Regions from separate parts of the Shewanella sp. SM20 genome, predicted to be linked through region 1. Evidence: predicted binding sites of a transcription regulator. Region 1 holds the regulator's gene; each other region holds the start of a gene.
The links. The regulator LexA, encoded in region 1, represses DNA repair genes until DNA is damaged. The targets are predictions, from matches to a motif close to TACTGTATNNNNATACAGTA.
Positions count from the first base shown of each region.

Region 2: the regulator LexA is predicted to act here: its motif matches at 4,067-4,086, upstream of L5M18_RS03955 (YebG family protein).
Region 3: the regulator LexA is predicted to act here: its motif matches at 3,801-3,820, upstream of dinB (DNA polymerase IV).

Region 1 covers NZ_JAKKRK010000012.1:27,111-37,849, reverse strand. Annotated here, with positions in the region: gene L5M18_RS07060 (SURF1 family protein) at 1-506, opposite strand, end outside; gene L5M18_RS07055 (DUF2909 family protein) at 505-723, shown strand; gene L5M18_RS07050 (cytochrome c oxidase subunit 3) at 728-1,603, opposite strand; gene L5M18_RS07045 (cytochrome c oxidase assembly protein) at 1,600-2,181, opposite strand; gene ctaD (cytochrome c oxidase subunit I) at 2,183-3,775, opposite strand; gene coxB (cytochrome c oxidase subunit II) at 3,785-5,320, opposite strand; gene L5M18_RS07030 (cell division inhibitor SulA) at 5,724-6,236, opposite strand; gene lexA (transcriptional repressor LexA) at 6,233-6,853, opposite strand; gene plsB (glycerol-3-phosphate 1-O-acyltransferase PlsB) at 7,014-9,437, shown strand; gene mtr (tryptophan permease) at 9,437-10,693, shown strand.
Region 2 covers NZ_JAKKRK010000005.1:94,862-105,600, reverse strand. Annotated here, with positions in the region: gene pepN (aminopeptidase N) at 1-211, opposite strand, end outside; gene prc (carboxy terminal-processing peptidase) at 296-2,341, opposite strand; gene proQ (RNA chaperone ProQ) at 2,370-2,999, opposite strand; gene L5M18_RS03960 (GAF domain-containing protein) at 3,280-3,738, opposite strand; gene L5M18_RS03955 (YebG family protein) at 3,756-4,055, opposite strand; gene L5M18_RS03950 (paraquat-inducible protein A) at 4,262-4,894, shown strand; gene L5M18_RS03945 (paraquat-inducible protein A) at 4,896-5,513, shown strand; gene L5M18_RS03940 (PqiB family protein) at 5,500-8,139, shown strand; gene L5M18_RS03935 (nucleoside recognition domain-containing protein) at 8,283-9,509, opposite strand; gene rsmF (16S rRNA (cytosine(1407)-C(5))-methyltransferase RsmF) at 9,733-10,739, shown strand, end outside.
Region 3 covers NZ_JAKKRK010000003.1:85,951-96,689, reverse strand. Annotated here, with positions in the region: gene nqrF (NADH:ubiquinone reductase (Na(+)-transporting) subunit F) at 1-1,051, shown strand, start outside; gene L5M18_RS02360 (FAD:protein FMN transferase) at 1,150-2,196, shown strand; gene nqrM ((Na+)-NQR maturation NqrM) at 2,212-2,436, shown strand; gene bfr (bacterioferritin) at 2,690-3,163, shown strand; gene bfr (bacterioferritin) at 3,173-3,640, shown strand; gene dinB (DNA polymerase IV) at 3,844-4,920, shown strand; gene L5M18_RS02335 (LysR family transcriptional regulator) at 4,965-5,864, opposite strand; gene L5M18_RS02330 (DMT family transporter) at 5,957-6,889, shown strand; gene L5M18_RS02325 (methyl-accepting chemotaxis protein) at 7,043-8,689, opposite strand; gene L5M18_RS02320 (cache domain-containing protein) at 8,785-9,339, opposite strand; gene L5M18_RS02315 (aminoacyl-histidine dipeptidase) at 9,584-10,739, opposite strand, start outside.

The sequences.
Region 1 (10,739 bases):
AAGCGAATACTTGTCCCTGTTTCTGCCATTAAAGCTTGGCTCAAGGGATTGATTTGCTTTTGATAAAGCCTGCCTTCGATATTTAATGCCCCGCTTAGGGGAGTGATGTGGGGTAACTCATCCCGATGGGAGCCTGCGGCAACAAAGCCTAACTCGACCAGCAACCAAGGTTTTTCAACTTCTACTTGCAATGGTTGGAAGGCTAAATAGCCCACTTGACCTTGATAGATTTGATTATCCAGCAGCCAGATTTGTGAGCTTGCGGGAGTGGCGCGTACTTGCAGTCGATAACCCGTTACGCCTTCTTTGCCGACCTTGAGTTGGAGCTGCTCAAAACTTAATGGCAGCAAAGCTTGCCTTGCTTCCATTTGGGCTAAAAGCGTCGTTTTATCTTCACCACGGGCTAACTGCCATAAACCCAACTTGACCAATATAGTTAATACAGCCACAGTCAATATCAGTAGAAAAACCGTTAATTTATTCAGCAGAACATGAGGATATTGTATGAATAGCCTGTTCATTTTTAAGTTGGTCTTAGTTCTGCTGTTGCTATTCATCATTTTTAATCTAGGTCGCGCCTTGTTTATTATGGTGAAAGGTGATGAAAAAGTGCCTATGAGCCGTTATCTTGGTCGGCGAGTGATTTTCTCCGTGCTCGTTATCTTGTTATTGCTGGTGGCCTTAGGGACTGGGCTGATTAGCCCCAATCCCACACCTTACTAAAGCACTAGAGAACGTAAACGAAAATAAACAAACACAGCCAGACCACATCCACAAAGTGCCAATACCAACTCCCCGCTTGGAACGCAAAATGTTTATCTGCGCTAAAGTGCCCCTTCAACACTCTGAAAAACAACACGAATAAAAAGAGAGTCCCCAGAGTGACATGCATGCCGTGAAAGCCAGTTAACAGGAAGAAGGTGTTGCCATAAATCCCAGAGGTTAGGGTGAGTCCCATTTCCCGGTAGGCATGCATATATTCTTCTGCCTGTAAGGCAAGGAAACCCATACCCAAGAGTATGGTGATACCAAGCCAGAGAGTAATGGCAGAACGTTTACCTTTTTCTAGGCTGACATGGGCGAAATGTAAGGTAACTGAGGAGGTTAGCAGTACGATAGTGTTGATTAATGGCAGTCCAGTCCATGGCATAGCTTGGGTTTTAGTGCCATCTGGCGTAGTAATGAGCGGCCAAATAGCTTCAAACTGAGGCCAGAGTACTTCGTGGGTCATGGCATTATTCGATGCGCCACCGAGCCAAGGCACTGCGAACATGCGGGCATAAAATAGTGCCCCGAAAAAAGCCCCGAAAAACATAACTTCCGAAAAAATAAACCAGCTCATACCTTGGCGAAACGATCGATCCATTTGGCTAGAATAGAGCCCTGCCATCGACTCTTGGATCACGGTTCTAAACCAACCTACCAGCATGAATAGGATCACAGCTATCCCAACCAGCAGCACATAACCGCCACCGGATGCACCTGATTTCAACTGTTGCACGAAAAGGCCTGCACCAGAGGCGATTAAGAACAAGCCAATGGCACCTACAATAGGCCAGACACTTTGGGATGGAACGTAGTAAGACTGATGTTTCGTTGTCATTTTGCAGCTCCTTGCTCTATGGCAGACGCTAACTGCTTGTCGGTAATGTCGTAGAGAGTGTAAGAGAGGGTCAGAGTATGGATAGACTCAGGTAACTGAGGATCCACATAGAAAATGAGCGGCAGCTCAGCGCTAGTGTCCGCCGCTAAGGGTTGTTGATTAAAGCAAAAGCATTCTGTTTTATTAAAATAAGCGGCACCTTGGCCGGGCGAAACTGAAGGTATCGCTTGGCCAATAGTTGCTTTAGCGGACATATTGCGCGCCAAAAATGCCGTATGGATTAGCTCGCCAGGGTGAACTTCGAGCCGTTTGGTTTGTGGCGCAAATGTCCATGGCATGCCTGTTTGTACCTGAGAAATAAATTCCACAGTCACTATTCGGCTTGTATCTACTGTGATTGCTTGATAACTACTCGCGGTATTGGAGGGTTTTCCATTGATACCGAGTTGCTCGCACAACACATCGTAGAGCGGCACCAGCGCGAATCCAAAGCCAAACATGCCAATACAGCCTATAACTAACATGCTGATAAGTTTACGATTTGACTTAGATTTATCTTGCTGGTGTTGGGTTGCCATTTCATTTCACCTCAGGTGGTGTCGTGAAGGAGTGGTAAGGCGCAGGGCTTGGCAATGTCCACTCTAAACCCTCGGAACCTTCCCAAGGTTTAGCGGGAGCTTTTTCGCCGCCACGGATGCACTTAATTACTAATACTAAGAAAATCAATTGCGATAAGCCGAAGGCGAACCCACCAATCGAGACGATTTGATTAACATCGGCAAATTGAATCGAGTAGTCAGGGATACGCCTTGGCATTCCTGCCAGCCCAAGGAAATGCATCGGGAAAAATAGCACATTGACTGAAATCACCGAGCACCAGAAATGCCATTGTCCCAGTCGTTCGTTGTACATGTGTCCCGTCCACTTAGGTAGCCAGTAATAGGCCGCTGCCATGATGGAGAAAATCGCACCAGTCACGAGCACATAATGGAAATGTGCCACAACAAAATAAGTATCGTGGTACTGGAAGTCGGCGGGTGTAATGGCGAGCATTAATCCCGAAAAACCGCCAATAGTGAAGAGTATGATAAAGGCTACAGCAAACAGCATGGGCGCTTCGAAACTGAGTGAGCCGCGCCACATAGTGGCAACCCAGTTAAACACTTTCACCCCAGTTGGCACTGCAATCAACATAGTGCAATACATGAAAAACAGCTCGGCAAACACTGGCATACCTGTGGTGAACATATGGTGCGCCCACACGAGGAACGACAGAATTGCAATACTAGCCGTAGCATAAACCATGGATGCATAGCCAAATAAGGGTTTACGACTGAAGGCTGGGACTATGGCAGAGATGATGCCAAAGGACGGCAAGATCATGATGTAAACTTCAGGGTGGCCGAAGAACCAGAAAATATGCTGGAACATCACAGGATCGCCGCCGCCCGCCGCATCGAAGAAACTCGTGCCGAAAAACTTATCGGTCAGCACCATAGTCACTGCGCCCGCGAGTACGGGCATAACTGCGATCAGTAGGAATGCCGTGATAAGCCAAGTCCAGACAAACAATGGTAACTTCATCCATGTCATGCCTGGCGCGCGTAAATTCACTATGGTCACAATCACGTTGATCGCGCCCATGATCGAACTTATCCCCATGATGTGAATAGAAAATACAAAGAGCGCCGTGCTATCTGGGCTATAAGTTGTTGATAGTGGTGCGTAGAAGGTCCAACCAAAGTTAGGTCCGCCACCTTCCATAAACAGCGAACTGAGAAGAATAGTAAAGGCGAAGGGGAGTATCCAAAAACTCCAGTTATTCATCCGTGGCAGCGCCATATCTGGCGCCCCTATCATCATCGGGATCAGCCAGTTAGCTAGCCCTGTAAAGGCCGGCATTACCGCGCCGAATACCATGATCAACCCATGAACAGTTGTCATTTGGTTGAAAAAGTTGGGCTCGACCAATTGTAATCCAGGTTGAAAGAGTTCAGCGCGGATCACCATGGCCATAGCGCCACCGGTTAAGAACATAATGAAGCTGAACCATAAATACAAAGTACCTATGTCTTTATGGTTGGTGGTTAGCAGCCAGCGCATGATGCCCTTTGGCGCACCATGATGATGGTCATCATGGGCTGCGGTTTGATCTTGAGTCGTAGTGCTCATCATTATCCCCTACTGTCCATGACTTGCGATATCAGCAGGTTGCACTGTATCGCCGGTATTGTTACCCCAAGCATTGCGTTCATAGGTAATGACTGCTGCAAGTTGCTGTGGGCTAAGCTGTTTGCCAAATGCCTGCATAGCCGTGCCCGTTTTGCCGTGCATCACAATATCGATGTGATTGGCGACTGGTCCAATGGCGATAGCACTACCCACTAGCGCGGGGAAGGCGGGTGGTATTCCTGCACCTGTCACTTGATGGCAGGCAGCACAGAAGGTCGCGTAGACAGTTTCACCTTCGGCCATGAGGGCGTCATGGCTGAGTGTGGGGAGGCTTGCGGGATCGACTGCAGCTGAGACGTCTTTTGCAGGAGCGGGTGTCGGGGTTGTACTGCTTGGTACCGCGGCGGATGTTTGTGCAGAATTGCCGTTCATGTACTCGTTGACGTCTTTGGCTTGCACTGCATCTCCAGTATTATTGCCCCAAGCATTACGCTCGTAGGTAGTCACTGCCGCGATTTCTTGTGCAGTCAATTGTTTACTAAACGCTTGCATGGCTGTACCCGTTTTACCGTTGAGCACAATTTCAAGGTGGCCGCTGAGCGGTCCCGTTGCAATCGGGCTACCTTTAAGGGGCGGAAATACGCCTTGCAATCCTTCGCCATTGGGCTGGTGGCAGGCTGCGCAGTGCCCGAGGTAAACTTGTTCGCCTAGAGTCATCAACTCTTCTTTACTTAGGGTTTGTGATAAAGCGGCTTGAGCGGCTTCAGCCGCAGCACCTGCGGCTTGTTTTTGCTCTGTGACCCAAGCCTCAAACTCGGCTTCGGGTAAGGCTTGTACTACGATAGGCATAAAACCATGGTCTTTACCGCAGAGTTCGGCGCATTGACCACGATAAATGCCGGGTTTGTCGATGCGAGTCCAGGCCTCATTGATAAATCCAGGGTTGGCATCTTTCTTAATGGCAAAGGCGGGTACCCACCAAGAATGGATGACATCCTCTGAAGTCATCAGAAAGCGGATTTTGCGGTTTATCGGTAGAACGAGCGGTTTATCGACTTCCAATAGATAGTTTTCACCCTTGGTTTCGGTGCCTTCGATTTGTGCTCTGGGTGTTGTCAGTATGCTATAAAAATCAATATCTTGATCGAAATAGCTGTAATGCCATTTCCATTGGGACCCCGTCACTTTTACGGTGAGATCGGCGTTACTGGGATCTTCCATTGCGATTAAAGTTTTTGTCGCTGGAATCGCCATTAAGATCAAAATGATAAATGGCAGAATCGTCCAAGCGATTTCAACTTTAGTGCTTTCGTGAAAGTGGGACGCGACAGCGCCTTTGGATTTTCTGTGGTTGATCATGGCGTAAATCATGACGCCAAAGACCACTAGGCCTATTGCGCAGCAGATATACAAGATGGTCATGTGCAAGTGATAAACCTTGCCACTGATCTCGGTCACGCCAGGGGTCATGTTGAACCGCATGTCTGCGGCGGTCAACGGTGGTGCGAAAAGCACCACGAGTAAACAATACAACAATTGCTTCACAAGACTTCTCCTCTGCCAATTGCGAATAGCAACTACAAAGAAGAGCAACACAGTAAGTCTCAACTCTATGCAAACTCTTCAGTTCCCAAAAAAGCTTTTTTGACTTCAACGTGCGTTGGCGGCTGTTACTTTTAATCAAGTATTGTTACTGCTGGTAATTAGCCACGCTGGCACATACTGCTGAAATAAATCTGTTCTCTATTTTTAGTGGCGCTTCGAGTTCGATAAATACTCGATTCATTGACCACGGAAGGTGATATATCATCACCGACTTAACCAACCATACTTGCTGTTTAAATATTGATCAAGATCACTTATTTATCTAATTATCTGAAAAATTGCCAAAAAAAAGCCTCACATTCATAGGTGAGGCGGCTTTCAAGGTAAAAAATTAAATGAATATTTAGTGTACAGCGCTAAAAAAAGATTGCTGACCGAAGAGATTGCCTTGCTCAATGCGTACGTCGGCATGTAAGTGACTGTTTACGTCTTCAAGCACTATGCCCATAGCTCGGGCACTTTTAGCCACGATTTGTAGGCGTCGATTATCCCGCGCATCTAATGATTGAGTCCAAGTAATGACTGCACTGGACGTACCACTTGTCAGGGCTTTTTCCATCGCCCACAGGGTTTCGACTTCATCTTTAGCATGTACCAGCAAAACTCTATCCATACGCACACCTGCGCTGGCAAGCATTTGCTTGTAGCCAATACTTGGTGGGTTGATGAGCACTAACCAACGGCCCTGTTGGCTTAACTGAGCGAGTTGTGCACTCAGATGAATTAATTCTTGGCGACCTTGAGTCTTAGTTGGCATACAGGCGATAGGCGCATGGTGCCAGTCATAGTCGGCATCACGGACTTCATCGAGCCACAAGCCCGGATGGCGGGGGGCATTGCCAAGTAGTTTATTCATAGCCAATCTCCATTACGGATCACACCGACGGCGAGTCCTTCAATTGTTAAACTTTGGAAGCCTAAATCCACTTTAATCGGGGAGTAATCTTCATTTTCGGCATGTAGATAGACCACATTACCTTTTTTTTCGAAACGTTTAACAGTGACATCGTCATCGACTCTAGCGACAACCACTTGACCATTTCTAGCTTGTTCTACTTTATGAACTGCCAGCAAATCACCTTCGAGAATGCCGATATTCTTCATGCTGTCACCCTTTACTCGCAGTAAAAAATCGGCGGCGGGATGGAACATGCTTGGGTCGACTTGGTAGTACTGTTCAACATGTTCTTGGGCGAGGATAGGTTCACCTGCGGCCACTTGGCCGATGAGCGGTAAACCTGTTTCAGTCAAATCTTCGATTTCCGCAGGCAGACGAATGCCTCGAGATGTGCCTGGCATGATCTCAATGCAGCCCTTTTTTGCCAACGCTTTAAGGTGTTCTTCAGCCGCATTGGCGCTCTTAAAACCTAAACGGGTTGCGATTTCTGCCCGAGTGGGTGGCATGCCAGTATCGGCAATATTTCGTTTAATTAGCTCTAAAATTTCAGCTTGGCGTGGCGTCAAAGGTCTCATGGTGTTTCCTGTTTTTCTATACAGTTACTGTTAGTATATACAGTATTATTTGCAGCGCAAGTATTAACCACTTTTTAGCTATGTTGGAGAGAATTAGCGAATATTGCCCATAGTCTGGTATTCTATCGGGCTAGTAAACGCACTTAATTGCATAAGAATAATGCCTAAACACGACTCTCTTTGGTTGAAATCATTACGTTGGATCCAAAAACACTTAGTGCACACTATTGTGGTGCCTCAGGATCCCTTTGCCGATCTGAATCTGGATGCTTCCAGACCCCTTGTTTATGTGATGAAAACTGAATCCCTTAGTGACATAGCTGCTTTGAGCGAAATAACGGCTAAGTTAGGTTTACCAAGCCCTTATGAGCCTCTAGTGGCTAATGGTGTGACTGCGCCTCGGGTTGTCTGTCTTCAAGGACGTAAGCCACTGTTTGGCGAACGTGCTGGTAATGAGCCTTTCCTCGAATGCTTTATGCGTTTGTTAGCCGTGCATAAGGAACGTCCTGAATTGGATATTCAACTGGTGCCCGTGAGCTTGTATTGGGGTCGCACGCCAGGGAAAGAAGACGACACTATGAAGGCGGCCGTATTTGAGCGGGAAAACCCGACTTGGTTGCGCAAGTGCTTGATGATTCTGTTCTTAGGTCGACATAACTTCGTGCAGTTTTCGAATGCCGTATCCCTGCGTTACATGGCTGACGAACATGGCACCGACATGGGGATTGCCCATAAGTTAGCACGGGTTGCGCGCGTGCATTTCCGTCGTCAACGTAAGGTAATGACAGGGCCTGTGCTGCCAAACCGCCAAGCACTGTTTCATTCGTTACTCAAATCTGAGTCGCTGCGCAAAGCGATTCAAGAAGAAGCCGCCAGTAAAAAGATTTCTGAGACCCAAGCGCGCGAGACGGCTATTGAGTATCTCGATGAAATCGCTGCCGATTACTCAGACAGTTTAGTGCGTATTGCCGAGCGTTTTTTAACTTGGCTGTGGAACAAGCTTTACAGCGGGATCAACATTAAAGGCGCCGAGCAAGTTCGGCAGTTACACCACGATGGCCACGAGATTGTTTATGTGCCTTGCCATCGCAGCCACATGGATTACCTGCTGTTATCGTATATTTTGTATTATCAAGGCATGGTTCCGCCGCACATTGCTGCCGGCATTAACCTCAATTTCTGGCCCGCGGGACCTATGTTCCGTCGCGGTGGTGCCTTCTTTATCCGCCGTAGTTTTAATGGCAATAAGCTGTACACCGCAGTATTTCGTGAGTATTTAGATCAGCTGTTTGCTAAAGGTTATTCGGTGGAATACTTCTCCGAAGGTGGCCGTTCACGTACTGGCCGTCTGTTGGCGCCGAAAACTGGCATGATCGCCATGACGATGAACAGTGTGCTGCGCGGTATCGAGCGTCCAGTCACGCTAGTGCCTGTGTATTTAGGCTATGACCATGTGATGGAAGTGGCGACGTATCATAAAGAGTTAAGTGGTAAGAAAAAGAAAAAAGAATCTGTGTGGCAGGTGTTTGGTGCGATTCGCAAACTTGGTAATTTCGGCCAAGGTTATGTGAACTTTGGCGAGCCGATTACTCTGCAAAACTTCTTAAATGAGCGCGCGCCAAACTGGCGTACTGAGTTGGCCGATGATCCTGAGCAAAAACCAAGCTGGTTAACGCCAGCGGTAAACGTGCTGGCGAATCGAGTGATGACGAATATTAACGATGCGGCGGCGGCGAGTTCGGTGACCTTGACGAGTTTAGTGTTGTTGGCCACAGATCAAAATGCCTTAGAGCGCAGTCTGCTGGAACGTCAGCTTGATCTGTATCTGACTCTACTCAAAAAAGTGCCTTACACTACTTATACTTCGGTTGCCGAAGGTGATGGTAAGCATTTAGTGCAGCAAGGTTTAGAGCTGAACAAGTTTGTTGTTTGCGCCGATCCTTTAGGTGAAATTGTGTCTATCGAGACGAGTCAGGCAGTGTCTATGACTTACTATCGTAACAATATCATCCACTTATTTATTGTACCGTCATTAATTGCGAGTTGTTTAACGCATAATGAGCAGATCCCGCGTCAGCAAGTTGTGTCAATCGTTGCCGATTTTTATCCACTGCTGAAAGCCGAACTCTTCATGGGCATTAAGGATGTACCTGCCTATGTCAATCAAGTGCTGGATTTCTTCATTGAACAAGGGTTAGTGGTTGAGACTGATACCTTAACTGTCGTGCCTGAACACACTAGCCAACTATTATTGTTAGCCAGTTCAGTGAGCGAAACTCTGCAACGCTATGCCATTATCTTCAATCTGTTAGCGAACAGACCTAAGATGGAGCGCTCAGAACTTGAGTCTGAGAGTCATCTACTTGCCCAGCGTTTAGGCGCTTTGCATGGCATTACTGCGCCAGAGTTCTACGATAAGAAACTTTACGGCACCTTGAGCGTTAAGCTCAAAGAATTGGGATATCTAGCGGATAACCAAGATAAGTCCAATATCAATCGCATACGAGATCAAGCCAATAGCTTATTACGTCCGTCAGTGAAACAAACGATAGTGGCGAGTGTCACCGCGGAGCATACAGTTTAATGGCAAATCATATGAATGCGGCTAAGCATAAGCCCGCAGGTAAGTCCTTGCTCGGCGGCGCCATGATTATTGCTGGCACGACCGTAGGTGCTGGGATGTTTTCTCTGCCCGTGGTCGGTGCAGGTATGTGGTTTGGCTATTCGATTTTAATGTTATTGGGCATTTGGTTTTGCATGTTGATGTCGGGCTTATTGCTACTCGAAACCAATTTGCATTTCGAACCGGGTGCTAGCTTCGATACTTTAAGCAAGCAAACCTTAGGGCAGTTTTGGCGGATAGTGAACGGCGTTTCCATCGCGTTCGTGCTGTATATTTTGACCTATGCCTATATCAGCGGCGGTGGCTCGATTGTGAATCACAGCTTGCAGGGCATGGGAATTGAGTTACCGCAAAGTGTGGCAGGGCTAGTGTTTGCCATAGTATTGGCGAGCATAGTGTTGATCAGCACTAAGGCCGTGGATCGCATTACCACGATTATGCTCGGCGGTATGATCATTACCTTCTTCCTCGCGATCGGCAATTTATTGATCGAAATTGATGTGACTAAGTTGCTCGAACCCGATGGTAATAACAGCTTTTCACCTTATCTGTGGGCGGCGCTGCCCTTTGGTCTCGCCAGTTTTGGTTACCATGGTAACGTTCCCAGCTTAGTGAAGTATTACGGCAAAGATTCCTCCACCATTATCAAGGCGATTTTCGTCGGCACCTTTATCGCACTGGTGATTTATGCCTGTTGGTTAGCGGCAACTATGGGCAATATTCCCCGCAGCCAGTTTATCGACATTATTGCCCAAGGCGGCAATATGGGTGTGTTGGTGGGCGCTTTGTCTGAGGTGATGGCGAGTAGCTGGTTAAACAGTATGTTGACCTTGTTTGCCAACTTGGCTGTGGCTTCATCTTTCTTAGGGGTGACCTTAGGTTTGTTCGATTATCTCGCCGATTTGTTTGGTTTTGATGATTCACGCTCTGGCCGAATGAAAACCGCGTTAGTGACCTTTGTGCCGCCAACGATTTTAGGATTACTGTTTCCCGATGGCTTCTTGGTGGCGATTGGCTTTGCGGCATTAGCGGCAACTGTATGGGCGGTAATTGTCCCGGCGCTGATGGCCTATAAATCGCGGCAGTTGTTCCCCGATAGCACAGGTTTTAGAGTGATAGGCGGTACACCGCTGATTATTCTTGTGGTGTTATTTGGCATAGTCACGGGTGCATGTCATCTGCTCGCGATGGCAAATTTACTGCCGCAATATTCCTAATTTGTTGTGATGATTTAAGCCCTCCATGTGAGGGCTTTTTTGTCTT
Region 2 (10,739 bases), on a different contig from region 1:
GCACAGCATCACCATTAACAGTCAGCCAAACAACGGTCAAATCTTCGCCATCCAACACTAAGGCTTGTGCATGTTTTGAAGTGCGTTTTATACGACTGATCGCCTGCACTTGGGTTTCATTGCCAGCCAAATTAAATGCTAAATCGATAGTCTCTATCGTAAAAAGTGGCGCTTGATAATCTTTTAAGTATTTTGCTTGAGCTTGTGTCATTTCGATCCCTTTAACGCTGATCTAAATAAGAAAAAACGCGCCATAAGCGCGTTTTGATATCGGATAAATCGACTCGACTAGCGCCTACTTAGCACTAGTTTTAGCCACTTTTTGCACATCAGCCATATCTAAGGTGATATAAGCGGTTTCGTCTAAAAATGCATCTGGCAATTCAGCGTCGTCTTTAATGTCTTCCATTGATTTAACCGGTGCTAAACCATTGGCGACTCGACGCTCGTTTGTTCTGTCGAGGACTTTTTTCTCATCGGCTTCACGGGAAGCAATACGCTCACTTTCAACCAGAGACACAGTTTTCTCTTTGTGATGCTTTTTAAAGTCGGCAATATCTTGATTGATATAGGCAAACTCTACGCTGTTTTTTATACGGTTAAGGTGCTTAGATTCAAGGCTAGTCACTAACTCAGGCGTAACATCATTAAGCGTACCATATTGCGCCATTGGCACTTTATCCCAAGGTAAAGCATTTTTCTCTTCAGCTTCACCGTACTCGCCCGGCTCCAACGCACTTGGGTAAGCAATGTTGGGGGTCACACCTTTAATCTGTGTACTACCACCATTAATACGGTAGAACTTTTGAATCGTATACTGCACATGGCCAATTGGCTTCTCATACATGTCGTAGATACGGCCTAGGCTCTTATGCTGCTGTACTGTGCCTTTCCCAAAACTCGACTCACCGACAATCAGTGCACGGTCATAATCTTGCAATGCGGCAGCAAAAATTTCAGAGGCTGAAGCACTGTAACGGTCAACCATCACAGTCAATGGTCCTGCATAACTGGTTTTACCGTCGTTATCACGATGCGCAGACACTCGTCCATCGGCATCACGAATTTGCACTACAGGGCCCATATCGATAAAAAGTCCCGTCAGCAGCACGGCTTCCGTTAATGCACCACCACCGTTACCTCTAAGGTCGATGACTATGCCTTCTACTTTGGCGTCGTTTAACTTCACGAGCTCTTTTTCAACGTCCTGCGACAAATTCATATAGAAACCAGGAATTTGGATCACACCGACTTTGCGATTTGCGTACTCGCCGTCTTTAGGCTCAATCACCTTAGAGGTTGCAGCTCTATCTTCAAGACGAATTTTGTCGCGAACTAAGGTAACGTCGAACGGCTTCGCATTCGAACCGCCTTTCTTCGGTAAAATTTGCAAAACAACTTTACTGCCCTTAGGACCTTTGATCAGATCAACCACGTCGTCTAAACGCCAGCCGATCACATCAACAATTTCACCGCCTTCTTGACCGACGCCGACAATCTTGTCTTCCGGCGACAGTTTTTCACTGCCCGCAGCAGGGCCGCCAGTAATTAAACTTTTAATGACAGTGTAATCGTCTTCAAGTTGCAGTTGAGCACCAATGCCTTCAAGGCTCAAGTTCATTTCCATTTGGAAACGTTCAGCATTGCGTGGTGAAAGGTAACTTGTATGTGGCTCAATGCTACGGGAGAAGGCATTCATCACGCCTTGGAACACGTCTTCACTGTTAGTTTGAATCAGCCGTTTAATGGCGTTGTTGTAACGCTTTTGGAGGATATCAACAATCTCAGGCCATTTCTTACCTGTGAGTTTAAGATTTAGTGCATCGTATTTAACACGTTGACGCCATAACTCATTAATTTCTGTCTGGTCTTTTGGCCATGCGGCCTCATCGCGGTCGTACTCATAGGCATCACCGGGCGCAGAAAAATCCATCTCTTTGTCTAATAGAGATAAAGCATAGACAAAGCCTTCATAGCGGCGCTTTTGGACGATATCAAACATTTTATAGGCAGGCTCAAGTTCACCAGAACTGAGCATGTCATCGAATTGGGTTGCATAAGGTTTAAAACTATCGACATCCGCTTGGGTTAACACATTGCGGCGATAGTCTAACTGCTGTAGATAACGATCAAAAATTTGCGCAGAAAAGGCGTCATCAAGATTGAATCTATGATAGTGCGAACGAGTGTATAAGTCCGTTACCCTTTTGCTCGCAACCTTATGTTGCGCTTCCTGCTTGAGAGTGGGTAACTCGCTGATTTGAATCGTGGGTGGTACGGCCCAAGCCGAGAATCCGACAAAAACAGTGGCGATCGAGGTAGCCAAAGTGAGTTTTCGCATCAACAAGTTACTCCGTTTTAATAAATGATTACAGCAGGATATGTTCTGCTCTAACTTTAATCGTTAGGCCACTATCAAGCTGAACATGAATATCTTCCTTGTTAATGTCAGTAATCACACCGGCTACGGGTGTCATACCTAATTTAACATTGACGCGTTGTTTTTTCGTTAAATCAGTCAATTGTGCTTGAACATAATTGACGACTGGCGCTGCAGCTTTTGGTGCAGGCTTAGCAGGACGCTCAGTTTTAGGACGCTGAGGAACGGCCACCTTTTTAGGTGCTTTCTTCGCCGCAGGCTTAGGTGCAAGTGCTGCACGTTTCGCTTTGGCCTTATCCTGACTCTCTTTCAACATGGCTTGAGCATGATCAATGTGCTCTTGCTCTAACTCGCCGCAAGGTTCGCCATCCAGGTTTACGCGTTGTGCGCCCGCTTTAACGCACTTTAAATAGCGCCAGCTGCTGGTGTAACGTCTCAAGGCAACTCTGAGCTGAGTTTTACTGACTTTAGAATCATCAGCCAACCTTTCAGCCAAATCTTGAAACAATCCGATTTTTAATGGCTTAGTTTCACCTTCAGCAATAAAGCACAAAGGAAATGTTTCATACAAATACGCCAAAATTGCATTGGTGTCGGTCAACTTTTCTGTTGATTCCATCATTACTTCCACAGTCAAAAAGGGACATCGATTCGAGGTGATATATATCAGCTTCTTACATGTCGTTTATCTTCGTTAAACTCAATATTGAGTCAACGTACAAATTAGCATCCTAGCCGCGTTTACTAAAGTTAAAAAATATACCTTAACAAATTTTGTCAGCTCAAAACACTAAGCTTATTCATTGCATGCCAATCAAACCAGCTTAATGCGTGCAGGCGCATATTATAAGGCGCACGCCACCGATTGCGACTATGAATTATGCGTTATTGTACGCAAATTAATCAAATAGGCAGTTTTCAAAACTTTTAACCAGTAATTCCAGCCCCTTTTGGTCTTCTTCATCGAAACGATCGAAGATAGGACTATCAATATCGAGCACGGCAACCACGTTACCTTGCGCACGAACTGGCACAACGATTTCAGAATTACTGGCAGAATCACAGGCAATATGACCATCAAATTGATGGACATCAGCCACTCGCTGAGTTTGATTAGTGAATGCTGCTGTACCACACACACCTTTTCCTAACGGAATGCGTGTACAAGCCACTTTACCTTGAAACGGGCCTAGTACCAGTTGTTCGCCACGCATGACGTAGAATCCCACCCAGTTCAGCTCAGTTAAATTATCATTGAGCAAGGCTGAAAAATTCGCCATCGCCGCAACAAGGTCATCTTCCCCTTCCAACAAGGCCAAGGCTTGACGGTTAAGTGACTCATAAAATTTCGATTTCATTACATTTCCTAACAATTTTATTCTGCTGCTTCGGTCTTTTTAGCCGCTTTTTTCGCTGCAGGCGGATTCGTTGGCGTACTATTAACCTGAACGGCGCCTTTAAGCAAGTTCGTCAGCTCATCTTTATTGTTAGCAAAATAGAATGCGAGCTTTTCACCCACACTTTCATCTATACCCAAATCAGCTTTTTGAATGAAGGGGATAAGGTTATCGGCGATATCGAGCATCTTATCGTAGGCATCAGCCTCCTTCTTAGATGTGAATGTCATCTTTTCAACCCCTTCTCTGACCACGACAAACTGTGTTATTACTGCCATGACTGCCCTCGCACTGTTTTTATATACAGTAACTAGAGTGACATAGATTGAACTTGTGATGCAAGTGTTCTGATTAATCTGATATTATTAGCGTACTTTCGTTGCCAAGATTATAAAGCGCTAGACGTGGCTTAACAGCTAACTAGCACGACACTTTGCACCGATCTCGCTGTTATTACTCCTATTAGGCTAATATATATTTTTATATGCATGAAAACGCAGCAGAAAATTCAGTAACCCTATGCCGCTCCTGCGATTTAGCAGTCCGCAAACGTGCCTTGCCAAGCGGCGTTAGAGCACTCTGTCCTCGTTGCAGCACTGCACTTTATGACACGCCATACTGCTCTGTGAATGGTATGTTAGCCCTATGTATTTCGGCATTAGTGTTTTATTTCCCTGCCAATTTTTTACCCGTACTCGAGATCCACTTTTTCGGCAGTATTCGTACTACTACGGTTTTCCAAGGGGCATTTGCAGTATTTGACCAAGGCTATTGGGTTGTAGGTGTCGCCGTACTTGCCGCAGCTGTGATAGGTCCAGGCTTATTACTGTTATCGATATTGACACAGATTTTAATTGTAAAATGGGGGTTGAGTAGCCTTTTTTGGCGTAACTCATTGAAGCAGTTATTAAAATTTCATGGTATCTTATCGCAGCTCACTATGCTGGAAATTTATGTGATCAGCTTCTTAGTTTCATCATTTCAGCTATCTGATTTTTCGGACATTTATTTTGGTATGGGCACATTTTGCTTCACTATGCTGTTTCTCGTGACCTTGTTTCTACAAAGAGAATACGATTTAGAACATATGTGGACGTTATTGGAAGGTCATAGCTGATATGAAACAACAAGGTAAAGATATCGGCCTATGTCTCTGTAAAGTGTGTCGCCAACTCAACAGCAGTGAACTCACGCACTGTCAGCGCTGTGAAACTGAGTTGCACGTCAGAGACTATTCCAGCCTGCAAAAAAGTTGGGCTTTGTTGATTACCGCTGCCATCTTGCTGGTGCCAGCCAACATTTACCCTATCACTATGCTGACCAATCAGGGGCAAGTGCGGCACGACACCATTTTTTCGGGCATTTTGCATTTAGTGCATTCAGATATGCTGCCTATTGCCATCATAGTGTTTACCGCCAGTATTTTAGTACCATGGATTAAAATCATCGGCTTATCCATTTATCTGTGTGCGATCAGCTTTGATATTCCGATTTCAAAAAAGAAATTGATGGTGGGTTTTCACATCATCGAATGGATTGGCCGCTGGTCAATGCTCGATTTATTTGTCATCTCAATCACAGTAGCATTAGTGAACATGGGACAATTACTCGACGCGAAACCCGCGCCTGCGGCTACCGCATTTGCCTTGGTTATTCTGTTAACTCAGTTAGCCGCAAAAGTTTTAGACACTCGTTTACTCTGGGATCGATTGGAACCTCAAGATGACACAAATTGAATCGCCGAAAGTTGTAAAGAAAAAACTCTTTTCGCCCATTTGGCTGCTTCCTATTGTCGCGTTGGCATTAGGTGCTTGGCTGGGCATTAAGAGCATTAAAGAATCGGGGGTTGAAATTCAAATTCACTTTCCGAGCGCCACAGGGATTGATGTGGGTAAAACCTTAGTCAAATACCAAGGTTTGACTGTCGGTAAAGTGAAAGACATTGGCATAGATGACGATCTCAAAGGTGTGAACGTCAAGGTCATGATGGACTACCGCGCTAAGCCTTTCTTGAATAAAGAAACCCTCTTCTGGCTTGTCACACCTAAAGCAAGTATTACAGGTGTTGAAGGCTTAGATGCGCTGTTTTCCGGTAACTACATTGCTATTCAACCCGGTAAAGGCAATGCATCAACCTTCTTCGAGGCAGAACGCCAACCGCCGCCGATGCAAATCGGCTCAGAAGGTGTGATGGTCGAATTGACCTCCGATAAACTCGGTTCGCTCGATGTTGGCTCGCCAATATTTTTCCGCCAAATCCCTGTGGGTAGCGTGGTCAGCTATCGTTTAGATGGCAATCAAAGAGTCATTATCAGCGCTTTCATTCAAGAGCAATACGCGCGATTAGTGAAGAAAAATTCTCACTTTTGGAATGTTTCTGGCGTCAAAATTGATGCTTCACTAACTGGAGTTAAAGTCAGTTCAGAGAGTTTGGCATCCATTCTGGCTGGCGGCGTGAGTTTCAGCTCTGACGATAAAGCAGACATAGCTAAAAACGGTGACGTTTTTTCGCTTTATGATTCAGAAACCACCGCCCTTGGCGGCATAGAAATAAACCTAACCATGGCTGACGCTAACGGTATCGACAAAGGTACCCGCATCGTTTATCGCGGCATGAGCATTGGCAGTATTTTAAGTAAACAACTCACGTCCAATGGTGTTACAGCCGTGGCTAAGTTTGAACCTCAATACGGTTCACTGTTAACTAACGACGGCGTGTTTTGGCTTGAAGGTGCTGATATTTCCCTCTCAGGCATTAAGAATCCAGAACGCTTACTGACAGGTAGCGTGATCAACTTCCTGCCAGGCATCAACACCAAAAGCGCGGTACCAAGCAGCTTTGCCTTACAAGCCAAAGCGCCTGATTTACTGCAATCGAAGAAGCGTTTCTTGACCTTAACCTCAGCCGAAAACATGGGCATTTCAGCGGGCGCTCAAGTTCGCTTCAAGCAAATCCCCATTGGTTCAGTGCTTGCGGTTAAGTTAACCAAAGATTTATCGGCAGTGGAATACCAACTCGAGCTACAACCTGAGTTTGCCAGTCTAATTCGCATCGACAGCTATTTTGTGCCTGAGTCGGCATTAACGGTAAACGCATCGTTAGACGGGGTCTCAGTCAAAGCAAGGGATTTTACAACGCTCACTCAAGGTGCAGTTAGCTTGATCCAAGGTCAAAGCGACACACCTTTAGCTGCTAACAGCGCTCTGACCCTCTTTAGCTCTGTGGATGCCGCGACAGCTTTTTATGATCGTCAGCAGCAAGTGCATTTAACGTTAATCAGTCAAGATGGCGCCGATGTCAGCCAAGGCTCACCGATTTATTATAAAAAAATGCAAATTGGCACAGTTGACTCAGTGAACTGGCAAAGCAAAACCGAAGACTTCGCTATCAAGCTCGCCATAGACAAACAGTTTCAACCCTTGCTGAAAAAGCCAAAAGTATTCTGGCGTAACAGCGCCGTGGATATCAGTGCCAGTCTTGCCGGTATTGATGTCGCCGTTGCCCCGCTACAAGGGGCATTAAAGGGCAGCATCAGTCTGGGACTGCTTGATAGCAATGACAAAGTGAGCAATACAACCCCGTTAAAACTCTATGAGAGCAAGCAGTTGGCATTAACTCAGGCGCAGGCAATTCGCCTCACATTACCCGCCTCCAGCAAACTGACGGCCAAGGCCGCGATTCGCTATCAAGGTCATCAAGTGGGTGAAGTGTCGCAGGTGAAGCTCAATGCGGATCTTAATACACTCACAGCTAGCGCATATCTCTACGGGGAATATGCCGAACATTTCAGCCGCAGTGACTGTGAATATCATTTAGTGGATGCACAAATTTCTCTGGCGGGGATCAAAGCGCCAGAAACGCTGATCACAGGTCCTTACATAGGAGTATTACCGGGTAAGGGCAGTCAAAAAGCGACCCAGTTTGTTGCCAACCTCGCTGCCAGCAGCTATGCCAATGTTGCCGAAGATGCGCTGAAATTCATTCTAGAAGATACTAGCCTAGGCTCAATGAAAGTCGGCACACCTATCTTCTTCCGAGGGATTAAAGTCGGTCAAATCGACGGTTATAGCCTATCGACACAGGGTAATAGTGTATTGATGCAGGCCCATATCGAGGCTCAGTACAGTCACTTAGTGAATCAAAGCAGTCAGTTCTGGGATGCCTCAGGGATTAAAGTCGATGTCGGCCTCTTTTCAGGTGCACAAATCGAAGCGGGCTCGCTGGAAACCTTACTCGCTGGCGGCATCAATGTGGCGACTAAGGACACGACTCAAGGGGATAATCGTTTAGCGACTGGCACAGTATTAAGATTGCAACACAAAGCCGAAAACGAATGGCAGCAATGGGCACCAGCCCAGTAATTCTTTTCATCAAAATACTTACACCAACGCACTAATATTAAAGCTCTTACAAATAAATCAGGCGCATAATGCGCCTGATTTATTTTTAGCTTCTCGAACTGTTATTGGCACATTCTAGGGTGCTCAAGACACTTGCCATCCTGTTAACCATAAAACCAATAGCAAACAGCAATTGCGGCGCTGATCCCCGCAAAGTCCGCGGTTAAACCGCAAGCTAAGGCGTGGCGTCCATGGCGAATACCCACAGAACCAAAATACACAGCAAGAACATAGAAAGTGGTTTCAGTGCTACCCTGAAAAATCGCCGCTAATCGACCCGCAAAGGAATCTACTCCGTGGTGATCCATTGTCTCAAGCATCATGGCTCTAGCGCCTGATCCACTAAAAGGTTTCATTAGCGCGGTCGGCATTGCATCGACAAAACGCGTATCAAAACCCAATATCCGCACACCAGTGGCAATCAAGTGCAACAGATAATCCAAGGCGCCGGATGCGCGCAGTAAACCAATCGCTAATAACATGGCGAGCAAATAAGGGATCAACTGGATAGATTGAGCAAAACCCGCCTTCGCCCCTTCAATAAACTCATCATAAACCGCCACCTTACGGATGCCCGCAACAATCACGAAGGTAAATACCAATAACAGCAAAATACCATTGCCCATTGCCGTCGACACTGTGCCAATGGCCTCAGCACTTAAGGTCATCAGATAAAAACCACTCGCCACTAACCCTGAGAGCATCAAGGCGCCATAACCGAGCACCACTGAGTTTAATAATGAAATCCGCTGCACTAACGCCACAACCAGCAAGCCCGCCAATGTCGATGCCGAAGTAGCCAGTAAAATCGGCAAGAAAATATCCGCAGGCGCAGCGGCACCTTGCTGGGCACGATAAAGGAATACCGTCACAGGCACTAAGGTCACAGAGGAAGTATTGAGTACTAAAAATAAGATTTGCGCATTAGTCGCCACGGTTTTTAGCGGATTTAAACTCTGTAAATCATGCATCGCCTTTAAACCAAGTGGTGTGGCAGCATTATCTAACCCAAAGATATTCGCTGTTAAATTCATCGTGATACTGCCAAAGGCCGGATGCCCCTTGGGCACTTCAGGCATCAAACGGCGCAGTAATGGCTCAAACACAAAGGCAATAGCGCCGACAACGCCAGCCTTTTCTCCTACCTGCATCAATCCCATCCACAGGGAAAGCACGCCAATCAGCCCAAGGGAAATTTCAGCAGCAAGCTTAGCACTCGCAAATAATGCGGCGACCGAAGCCGATAGGACTTCTATGTGCCCATTGAACAGTTGCACTGCTATTGCAAGCAATGCTGTGATAAAAAAAGCCAACCACACGCGATTCAGCACGCTAATCCCCTTATTTTTATTTGTTTTTATTCTATTAGCTCATGGCTACTGAGTGCTAGCTTTATGGCGACTCATTCCAATATCGCTCAAATCGTCAAGCATAAACATTAAATCACAATAGCAGCCTTGGCTGCTCGGGAGAAAATCTCAGACCCAATAAGGGATTATGATATACTCGCGCCAGTTGATACACAGTCTATTTTCCTATGGTTCAATGAAATCAATGGTCCAATTAAATCAAAATTTTATCGATACAATCACCCAAGAACTCCCCGCCCATTTATCCATGGACGAGTTTATTGCCGCCTGCGACAGGCCGCTTAGACGTTCAATTCGGGTCAATACCTTAAAAATCAGCAGTGACGACTTTAAGACCTTGATGCAACCTAAGGGCTGGACGTTCGATCCTATTCCTTGGTGTGAAGACGGATTTTGGATCAGTTACGACGAAGAAGAACAGCTCGGCAATGCCTTAGAGCACATTCAGGGTCTATTCTACATTCAAGAAGCCAGCTCTATGTTGCCGCCGACCGCACTATTTACGCCTAGTGCAAAGTGGCAGTGCGTACTCGATCTCGCCTCCGCACCCGGTTCAAAAACCACGCAAATGGCCGCATTAATGCAAAACCAAGGCTTATTGGTGGCGAATGAGTATTCGGCGAGCCGCGTGAAAGTATTGCACGCCAATGTGCTGCGCATGGGTGCGAGCCACTGCGCCCTCACTCATTTCGATGGCCGTGTATTTGGCGAATACCTGTACGAAAGTTTTGATGCCGTGCTTATCGATGCGCCCTGTGGCGGTGAAGGCACAGTGCGTAAAGACGCCGATGCACTAAAACACTGGAGCCTAGACGATGTGCTGGCGATTAGCGAAACCCAAAAAGCCTTAATCGAATCGGCGTTTCTCGCCCTGAAACCCGGTGGCAGTTTGGTCTACTCAACCTGCACCTTAAACCGCCTCGAAAACCAAGGCGTGTGCGAGTATTTAAAGCAAGTCTACGGCGATGCGGTGCAATTTGAATCCTTAAGCGATTTATTTGATGGTGCAAATCGAGCTACAACGCCCGAAGGCTTCTTACATGTCTGGCCACAGATTTACGACAGTGAAGGTTTCTTTGTCGCTAAATTGACAAAAACCGCCTCAGTGCCGCGTTTACAACCAGAGCCTAAACTACAGAAAAACTTTCCCTTCACGCCCGCATCAGCGAAACAAGCCCAAGGGATCAAAGA
Region 3 (10,739 bases), on a different contig from region 1:
GGCTAATAGCGGTATCTTCGTATCGAGTGCGTGTGGTGGCGGTGGCTCATGTGGCCAATGTCGCGTGGTGATTAAGTCTGGCGGCGGCGATATTTTGCCAACGGAACTTGACCACATCAGCAAAGGTGATGCCCGTAAAGGTTGTCGTCTTTCTTGTCAGGTTAACGTTAAGAACGATATGGAAATCGAGCTTGACGAAGAAATCTTCGGTATCAAGAAATGGGAATGTGAAGTTATCTCTAACGATAACAAAGCCACTTTCATTAAAGAACTGAAGCTGCAAATTCCTGATGGCGAGTCTGTACCATTCCGTGCTGGCGGTTATATTCAAATCGAAGCACCAGCTCATCATATTAAATATGCAGATTTTGATGTACCTGCACAATACCGTGGCGACTGGGAACACTTCGGTTTCTTCAATCTTGAATCTAAGGTTGATGAAGAAACTATCCGTGCATACTCAATGGCTAACTACCCAGAAGAGTTCGGCATTATTATGCTGAACGTGCGTATTGCTACGCCTCCACCACGTAACTTGACACTGCCTTGCGGTAAGATGTCATCTTACATTTGGAGCTTAAAAGCTGGCGATAAAGTGACAATTTCTGGCCCATTCGGTGAATTCTTCGCGAAAGATACCGATGCAGAAATGGTGTTTATCGGCGGTGGTGCGGGTATGGCGCCAATGCGTTCACATATCTTCGACCAACTGAAGCGTCTTCAGTCTAAACGTAAGATGAGCTTCTGGTACGGTGCACGTTCTAAGCGTGAAATGTTCTACGTAGAAGATTTCGACGGCCTAGCGGCTGAGAATGATAACTTCGTATGGCATGTGGCACTTTCAGATCCTCAACCAGAGGACAACTGGGATGGTTACACAGGTTTTATTCATAACGTATTGTATGAAAACTATCTGAAAAACCATGATGCTCCAGAAGATTGTGAGTTCTACATGTGTGGACCTCCAATGATGAACGCTGCCGTCATTGGTATGTTGAAAAATCTTGGTGTCGAAGACGAAAACATCCTGTTGGATGACTTCGGCGGCTAATGTTCATTAGTCCTAGATAGAAAAGTTGCAGATGTTGAGGTTAACCTTTCATCTGCAACTTTTGCATTTAAGGGCCCAAATAAGAGTAGTAGGTCACTATGTTTCAGACCTTAAAGATCAATACCTCAGCACTAAAGCATTCATTTAACTGGCTAGTCCTCGTGGGACTGGCCTTTTTTGTTTCAGCCTGTTCAAAGCAAAACGAAGTCATTTCGTTGGCCGGCAGCACTATGGGCACGACTTATCACATTAAAGTCGTCCCGAATGAGCAGATGCCGACGGCGCAGTTACTTCAAGCGGAAATTGATTTAGCCCTTGAGCTGGTCAATGACCAGATGTCGACCTATCGGCCTAATTCAGAATTATCCCGTTTCAACCAATTGCCATTGGAGCAAAGCGTTGAAGTCTCACCGGATACCATAAAAGTGGTGCAAGAGGGAATACGTTTATATCAAGTGACGGATAAGGCACTTGATATTACCTTAGGTCCTTTAGTTAATCTGTGGGGGTTTGGACCTGATAAGCGTCCAACGAAAGTTCCGACACAGGCTGATATTGATGCGGCTAAAGCCAAAACAGGGATTAGTGAACTTTCCATTGAAGGTAACCGTCTAAGTAAGCACAACACCCATTTATATGTAGACTTATCATCAATCGCGAAGGGATTTGGGGTTGATAAGATCGCTTCCATTCTTGATAAATACCACGCGACAGGGTATTTAGTTGAAATCGGTGGCGAACTGAGTATCAAAGGTGCCAAAGGTGATGGAAGCTCTTGGCGTGTTGCTATAGAGCAACCGACCAATGATGGCTCTGAAGCCGTACAGCAGGTTATTGCACCTGGTACTATGGCGATGGCGACCTCTGGTGACTATCGTAATTATTATGAAGAAGACGGCCAACGTTTTACGCATATAATCGATCCGCGTACTGGTTTGCCGATAAATCATAAGTTAGCATCCGTGACTGTATTGCATCAAAATTGTATGACGGCCGACGGTTTTGCGACGGCCATGATGGTTTTGGGCACAGAAGCATCATTGGAGCTTGCCAAGAAGGAACACTTGGCGATAATGCTAATCGAAAAGCAAGGCGACGGATTTAAGGTCTATTACAGCGACGCCTTCAAGCCTTTCCTTATTTAGTTTTTGGAGTAAACCATGACCTCTTTTATCGCGGCATTTGTGATCTTGTTAGTCTTCTTTTTGCTCATGTCGATTGGTTATCTCATCAAGCGCAAAGCCGTTGAAGGAAGTTGTGGCGGTTTAGGTGTTCTAGGGATTGAAAAAGCGTGTGATTGTGATGACCCTTGTGACAAACGTAAACGTCGTATGGCCGCTGAAGAAGCGCGTCGTGAAAAGTTAACGAAAGACCGCATTATCTAAATAGTCTTGATTCGATCATAGCCTCCGATTTAGGGGGCTATTTTTTTGCCTCGTATTTTCTTACACGGGTTAATCATTTGAGATTTATCCTTGGGATTAGAGTGGGATAGCAAGTTAATCTAAGCTGGAATGAGAATGCTTTTCATCATTAAGTGAGTGAAATATAAAGATAATTTGAGTTGGTCGATAAATTGTACTAGGCTAGAAGCTTGATTTAGATCAATCTTTTCACGCTTACCAAGGATAGTAACTTATGAAAGGTCATCCTAAAGTGGTTGGGCAACTGAATCGGGTGCTTACCTGTGAGTTGACCGCCATCAATCAATATTTCCTCCATGCCCGCATGTTTAAACATTGGGGCTTAGAGAAGTTAAACCACGTCGAATACAAAAAATCCATCCAAGATATGAAGCATGCCGATAAGCTCATCGAGCGAGTGCTGTTTTTGGAAGGTCTGCCGAATCTGCAACAACTCGAAAAACTTCGCATTGGTGAACATAGCCAAGAGATGCTCGACTGCGATCTGGCCATGGTGCAAGAGCAGCTTACATTGCTGCGTGATGCGATCAGCTTGTGTGAAGCCGAACAGGACTATGTGAGCCGCGATCTGCTGGAAGATATTCTCGAAGACGAAGAAGAGCACTTAGATTGGCTCGAGTCGCAGCAAGAGCTCATTACGCTAACCGGTATTCAAAATTATCTACAATCGCAAATTAGCGACCAATAGGAGCAAGATATGAAAGGCGATAAAGACGTTATCGATGCGTTAAATCGACTCCTAACGGGAGAACTCTCGGCAATGGATCAGTATTTTGTCCATGCCCATATGTACGAAGATTGGGGCCTGAATGAACTCTATGAGCGTATCGCCCATGAGTCAGATGATGAGAAAGCCCATGCAGCCAAATTAGTGCAGCGCATTTTATTCCTCGAAGGTACACCCAATGTTGCCGCCCGTGAGGCATTGAACATAGGTAAAGATGTAGAAGAGATGCTACGTAATGATCTCGCCTACGAATACAAGGTCGCGGACGATTTGCGCAAAGTGATTGCACTGTGTGAGCAGAAGCAAGATTACCAGACACGTGAAATCCTTGAAGTATTACTCGACGATACAGAGTCTGACCATATGTATTGGCTCGAAAAACAACTTGGGCTTATCGACCGTGTTGGGCTGCAAAACTACCTGCAAACTAAGATGTGAGCCTTAGATTGTTAGGTTGAGTAAATACCTAGGCCACTGAGTGTAATGGCCTAGGAAACTCAGTTATTAAGCATGTCTGTTGTTCCTCACACTTGTCTTGTTCTCTTTTTCAGCGCTAGGCCACATCTTATTGGCCCCAAATCTATCAGGAATACTTGATTACTGTTTTTATATACAGTATTTTGGCGTTGGAGGAATTCAACGTGCGAAAAATTATTCATATCGATATGGACTGCTATTTTGCTGCAGTGGAAATGCGCGACTTTCCTGAGTACCGTGGCAAGCCTTTAGCCGTGGGTGGCAGTAGCGACCGTCGCGGTGTTATCAGTACTTGCAGTTACGAGGCACGTAAATTCGGTGTACGTTCAGCAATGGCAACGGCTTATGCCTTTAAGTTGTGCCCTGAGCTGATTTTAGTACCAGGCCGGATGCAGGTTTACAAAGAAGTGTCGCTACAAATTCGTGAAATATTTTCTCGCTATACCCAATTAATTGAGCCGCTTTCCTTAGATGAAGCTTATTTGGATGTGAGTGAGTGCCAACAATATAAGGGCTCTGCGACCTTGATTGCCCAAGCGATTCGTCGCGATATCTTAGCCGAAACGGGTTTAACCGCATCGGCTGGTATCGCACCAGTAAAATTTTTAGCTAAGGTCGCCTCGGATCTGAACAAGCCAAACGGCCAATATGTCATTACGCCAGAGACGCTTTCTGAGTTTGTTAAGACCTTATCGCTGCGTAAAATTCCCGGTGTTGGTAAAGTCACCGCAGAAAAGCTCTCTTTGCTCGGGCTCAATACCTGTGGTGATGTGCAAGCTTATTCTAAACCTGAGCTCTTAGCGCGATTCGGTAAGTTTGGTGGTGTGTTGATTGAGCGTTCCCAAGGCATAGATGAACGGGGGATTTCTGCCGACAGAGAGCGCAAATCAGTGGGGGTTGAAACCACATTAGCAAAGGATATTTATAGCTTAGAGCAGTGCCAGCAGGTGATGCCGAGTTTGATCCAAGAACTGTCGTTGCGTTTAAGTCGCAGTGCTAAGGAACGCAAAATACATAAACAGGTGGTCAAACTTAAGTTTAACGATTTCAAGCAGACTACAATTGAGCACCGCAGCGATGAAGTCTCGATTGTAATGTTCTATGAGCTACTCGCACAGGCTATGGAAAGGCAAGAAGGCCGCGGCATTCGTCTATTGGGGATTTCAGTTGGCCTTACTGATTCTACTCTTGTCGTCGCCACAAGCTTAAACGGCCAGACTCAGCTGGATTTAGCACTCTAGCCGTTTATTGAGTCGATAAGCCGCAGACTCATGCCTGCATTGGCTCAATAAGCCTCGGGTGGATTCGCCAACATAAAATCAATTAACAGTCTGACCCGTAAGGGCAGGTTGTCCCGATCGCGATACATCAAGTAGGCGGTGCGCGGAATACCTTGCCACTCGGGCAGTATTTGAATGAGTTTGCCACTTCGTATCTGTTCACTCGCCATGCTGATGGGTATGAGTCCAATCCCAAGCCCCGCCACCACGGCCTGACAGGCAATCGCCATATCATCGACGGCTAGTTTGATATTCCCCCTTGGTTCAAACTCGACATTTTGCCCTGTGCTATTGTGCTGTAAACGCCACGTTTTTGTGGGCTTGGCGATGATAACCGGATGCTGATCCAGCTCTTCAATGGATTGCAGCGCATGCCACTGCGTTGCCGATGTGCTGGTGCAAAGTACAAAGCTAATCGTGGTAAGTGGCCTTGCAATCCAATCGGGATCTTTAGGTTCGCCCACTCGAAAGGCGATATCGATGGCGTTTTCACTGACATCGATATTCATGTTCGACAGACTTAAATCGATATCAATATTGGGATAATGCCGTTGGAAGGCGTTGAGTGATTCACCTAGCCAGCGATAGGTTGTATTGATGGGCGCCGAGATCCGCAATTTGCCAACCGCTTGATGTTTATCCGCATGCAACTCACCAGATACCTGGTTTAACTCGATAAATAGCGGGCCGCAGCGTTCGAGATACCGCTGACCTGTGGCGGTAAGGTTGACTCTATGGGCGTCTCTGTGCAGTAAACGCAGACCTAAGGATTGTTCTAACAGATTGATTCGACGGCTTAAGGTTGAAGGTGGAATGCCTAAGTGCTGCGCCGCGAGCTTAAAACTCCCTTGCTGTGCCACCACCCAAAATAAGCGCATATCGTCTAAGGAATAATTAAGTTTCATATTTGGAATTTAAGCTCTCAATCTTGTTGGTTTTAATAATATATGAAACTTATAAACTAAGCTCAATCCCAATTACCTCCCTAGAGGCCGATATGAAATCCCATACACCTTACATGACATTCGTTTGTCTACTGATTTGCGTTTTTAGCTGGGGCAGTGTGTTTCCGATTGCTAAGCGAGTGCTGGAGGAGATGTCAGGAGAGTCCCTCGTCTTCTGGCGTTTTACCATTGCGGCTGTGACTCTAGCGTTATATATCGTTTTTACTCGTCAGGCTTGGCCCAAATTGAGTTTGGTGCAATATATTGTCATAGCGTTAGTGGGTGTGATTGGTGTGGGCGGCTTAAATCTGGCGTTATTTAATGGCCTGCAGCATACCTCTGCTGCCAATGGTGCCTTGATTATGGCGCTCAGCCCGCTGGTGACTTCAATCGTCAATGCGCTATTACAGCGTGAATGGCTCAGCAGACAACAAGTGTTTAGCTTAGTGGGTGGATTGGCGGGCGTACTGCTAGTGATCACCAACGGTAGTGTGCAGCAGTTGCTCAACTTTAGTTTTAACCAAGGTGATGTGATGATTGCCGCCGGCATGTTGGCGTGGAGTGGTTATACCATTTGTTCGCAACGGGTCGGCCATTGGTTGCCTGTGTTGCCCTTTACCTTGCTGAGTATGATAGCTGCCAGTGTGTCTATGTCCGTGGTTGGGCTTGGCCGAGGTGAGTTTCACCCTTGGCTGGAGTTGATGGAACTGTCGGCAACGGCTTTTTCTAGCGTGCTCTACATAGGTTTGTTCGCCACTGTGCTCGGTTATCTGTTTTGGATTAACGGTGTTAAGGCGCTTGGCCCCGCTAAGGCATCGATTTTTTTTAATCTCGTGCCCGTTTTTGCAGCATTAACGGCGTTAGCCATGGGGCAGGCGGTGACGGAAATTCAATTGGTAGGGATGCTGATAGTGATCCTTGCGTTGATGTTACCTATGTTAGTCAACTTACGCGCGGCAAGAGGCTTAGTGGTTAAGCGCTGCTAATCGGTGCTAGCTTTGCTGTTTAAATATAAGGGAGCACCTGAATTCAGATAATCACTGCGACAGGTTTATGCTCCCTTATTCGTTTGAGGGGACCTTTCAAACATCACTGATTTACAAAAGGTAACTTATATAAAAGCTTTCACTCTCAACAAATTACAGTTTAAAGCGGCTGACCAGCGCAGTGAGATTACTCGCCATTGACGAGAGTTGTACGCTTGCTGCGTAGATTTCATCAGTGGTTCGTAGACTCTCCTCCGACTGTTCGGCAATGTGTTGAATATTTTGATGGCTCTCATTGGCCATAGTGGTTTGCGCTTTGGCTGCGAGGGCGATTTGATTGTTCATCTCACTAATTTGGCTCACCATTTCTGCAATATGCGCTAAGGCTTCACCGGCATTACTGGCGGCTTCTACGCTTGAGATAGCCTTTTCATTACCGATATTAATCGCCGCCACAGCGCTTTGAGTGCCATTTTGCACATTGGCGATCATTAATTTAATTTCTTCGGTGGATTGGTGAGTCTTAGAGGCAAGGGATCGCACTTCATCGGCAACCACTGCAAACCCGCGTCCTTGTTCGCCTGCTCGCGCCGCTTCAATTGCGGCGTTAAGGGCTAATAGATTCGTCTGTTCGGCAATGGCTTGAATCACCTCAAGCACGCGGCCGATATGTTGGCCTTCCTGTTCGAGTTTATTGATCTGCATTTCTGCCGTGCCTACATCTCCCGCAAGTTCACGAATCACATTGATGGTTTTTTTCACTCTTGCCTGACCGTCGGCGGTAAATACGTCGGCTTGTTTAGCGGCATCGGCGGCATGACTGGCACTGACTGATACTTCTTGCACTGATGCGGCAATATGATCGCTGGCATCGGCGATTCTGTGGGTTGCAGCTTGTTGATCCATCAAGGTATGTTTTGCTGATGCGCTGGTTTTGGCTAGACCTTCGGCAGCGGTGTTGAGCTCTGATGTAGACTGTTTAAATTGCGAGATAATACCGTGTAAGTTATCGAGAAAATGATTGAATGCCTTGGCGAGATCACCAAGCTCGTCTTTAGAGGTTAAGTGGACTCGTTCGGTCAAATCGCCATCACCATCGGTAATGTCGTGGATTTTTGCGAGTAAAACCGCCAGCGGTTTGCTGATGAGTTTAGGCAGTGCAACGATAAAGAGTATACAGATCAAGAGACTGATGGCTAAGGCAATTAACTGCATCTGTTGTCCATGATTGGCATCATCATCTACTTGGGCTATCGCTGCGGTAGTATTACTATTTAAATCATTGATTAAATGATTAATGTTCTGGTGTAGTTGCTCGAATTGCGTTGCTGCTTGACCGAAACTAAGATCAATCGCCGTCGTTCTACCGTTACGGCCATTTTGGGTGCGTTGATTACTGATTTCTGTGGTTGTCGCTCGCCAAGTATCGAAACTGTGATTCAACTCATTGAGCTTATCTTTAGCGATGGGACTTGTGGTCACATCGGCAAATTTATCAATATGTTCTTTAACCAGAGAGATACTATTAGTGTGCTGCTTTAAAAGGTCGTTGTAAGAGTCTGTGCCCACGTTAACAAACATCAGGCTGCGCTCGGCCACTTGAGCTTGATAAAGCTCTTTATCGGCCTGTAGGAGTTCAGATTGGCTAGGTAAGTATTCAAGCGCGAGTGTATTCGCGCTGTGATTTAAGGCTTTGAGTCCTAAAATGCCAGTTGAAGAGGCGAAGATGACTACGCCGGCGAGTAGCAGACTCGGATAAGTCAGTTTCTGATTAACGGATAGATCTTTATACCATTCCATAGTCACGCCCTCCTTGATTGATGCACTGAAAAGGTGAGAGCCGCAATAACCTCTGTGGTAAGAGGATGCAGCCCATCACTGGCGTTCTCTGGCAATTAGAGTCCAAATTGATCTAGGTTGATCCCAATCGTGATAGCACCAATTGCAGCATCGCCATCCATCACTGGAATAGAAATTTGTACTAGATAGGCTTGGGAGCTCTCGTCAAACTTGACCGGACCTATGTGTTTATCACCTTTGCCATTGGCAAAGGATTTTTGCCATTTATCTTCATCACCCTGCCAATAATCTGAAGTTTTACTGATCATAGCGACGTTCGCGCCTTGATTATCCATGAGGAAAATTTCTTGGTAGTAAGGTTTGCTGGCTTCGAAGGTCGTGAGAAACTTGGCCGCTTCGTTGTTCATCAGGGATGACATAAAGTCATCAATACCTGCGGTGGCAATCCATTTTTCATCTAATGTTTTGATTGAATCTAAGCTTTTGCCTTGGGCATTTTGCGCTTTAACGGCATTCACCAGTACCACTTCTCTGCCTAATGGCATCAGTGAATCGGCTAGGTCGATAACGGCTTTGGGGACTTCTTCGGCGAAACTGAGGTTACTGCTGAGCAGTAGTGCGGCGGCTGACAAGATTTTACCAAATTTCATGATCTCTATTCCTTAAGGTCACAGTATTGAAGGGGAAAGCGGTTATCTCTAAAAGCGCGATAAGCAAAAATACGTTAGGGTCAGACAGAACAACTATAGTAGAAAATTCAAGTTATTCAGTTCTTTCATAAAAGTTTTATCGATGGCATTTTTTCACAAATAGAATCCGCGGTAAAAAATAAGGCCACATCTGACTTGAGCAGATGTGGCCTTGAATTGAGTGAGCTAGGGTAAGGTTAGAGCATTAAGCCTTGACTGGAATGCGCTCGAGTACGGCTAATAATAATGTCCAATATTGGCCGACTGTGGTGATGTTTACCATTTCGTCTGGACCGTGTGGATAGCGAATGGTGGGACCAATCGAGACCATGTCCATGTCTGGATAGGGTTTCTTGAATAGGCCACACTCGAGACCCGCATGGATCACCATGATCACTGGCTCTTTGTGGTAAATGTCTTGATAGGTTTCGCGCACTATCGCCATTACAGGTGAGCTGTTATCTGGCTTCCAGCCTGGGTAAGCACCGCTTAAATCGATATCGGCTCCGGCTAAGTTGGTCAGCGCAGTTAACATGCCTTCGACTTGAGTACGGCCAGAATCGATCAGCGAGCGGATAAGGCACAGGATAGTGACTTCTTCATCGTTAGTGCTGATAACGCCAACGTTGAGCGAGGTTTCAGTCACACCTTCGACTTCATCACTCATGCGGATCACGCCGTTCGGGCACACATGCAGCAAATCGATCAGGGTATTTTGGCTGTTTTCGCTCATCACACGTTTTGGCGTTGGGATAGTGTTTAACACTAAACGCATATCGGGATCGGCAATGGCGAGTTCGGTGCGGATAAGCGCTTCAAACTCAGCGACTTTTTCGTTTAAGGCGCTGACGTTTTCTTCTGGCAACATAAAGCTGATGTTGGCTTCCCGTGGGATCGCATTACGCAGTGAACCGCCGCTAAATTGGGTCAACTCCAACGCTAAATCATCTGCGTTTTCAAAGAGGAAACGCGCCAATAGCTTGTTGGCATTGCCACGACCTAAGTGAATGTTCACCCCAGAGTGACCCCCTTTTAAGCCAGATAAGTGCAGGCTAAAGGCTGAGTAACTTTGCTCAGAGGCTTGCCACACCATAGGCAGGGTGATTTGAGCATCAACGCCACCGGCGCAGCCCATGTAGATTTCACCTTCTTGCTCTGAGTCGGTATTGATCAGAATATCAGCGTCTAACATGCCAGCCTGTAAACCGAAGGCGCCTGTCATGCCCGCTTCTTCATCTATCGTCAGCAGCACTTCTAATGGACCGTGCTTGATATCATCAGAGCCTAAAATGGCTAAAGCCGATGCCATGCCAATACCGTTATCTGAACCTAAGGTTGTACCCTTGGCTTTAACCCAATCG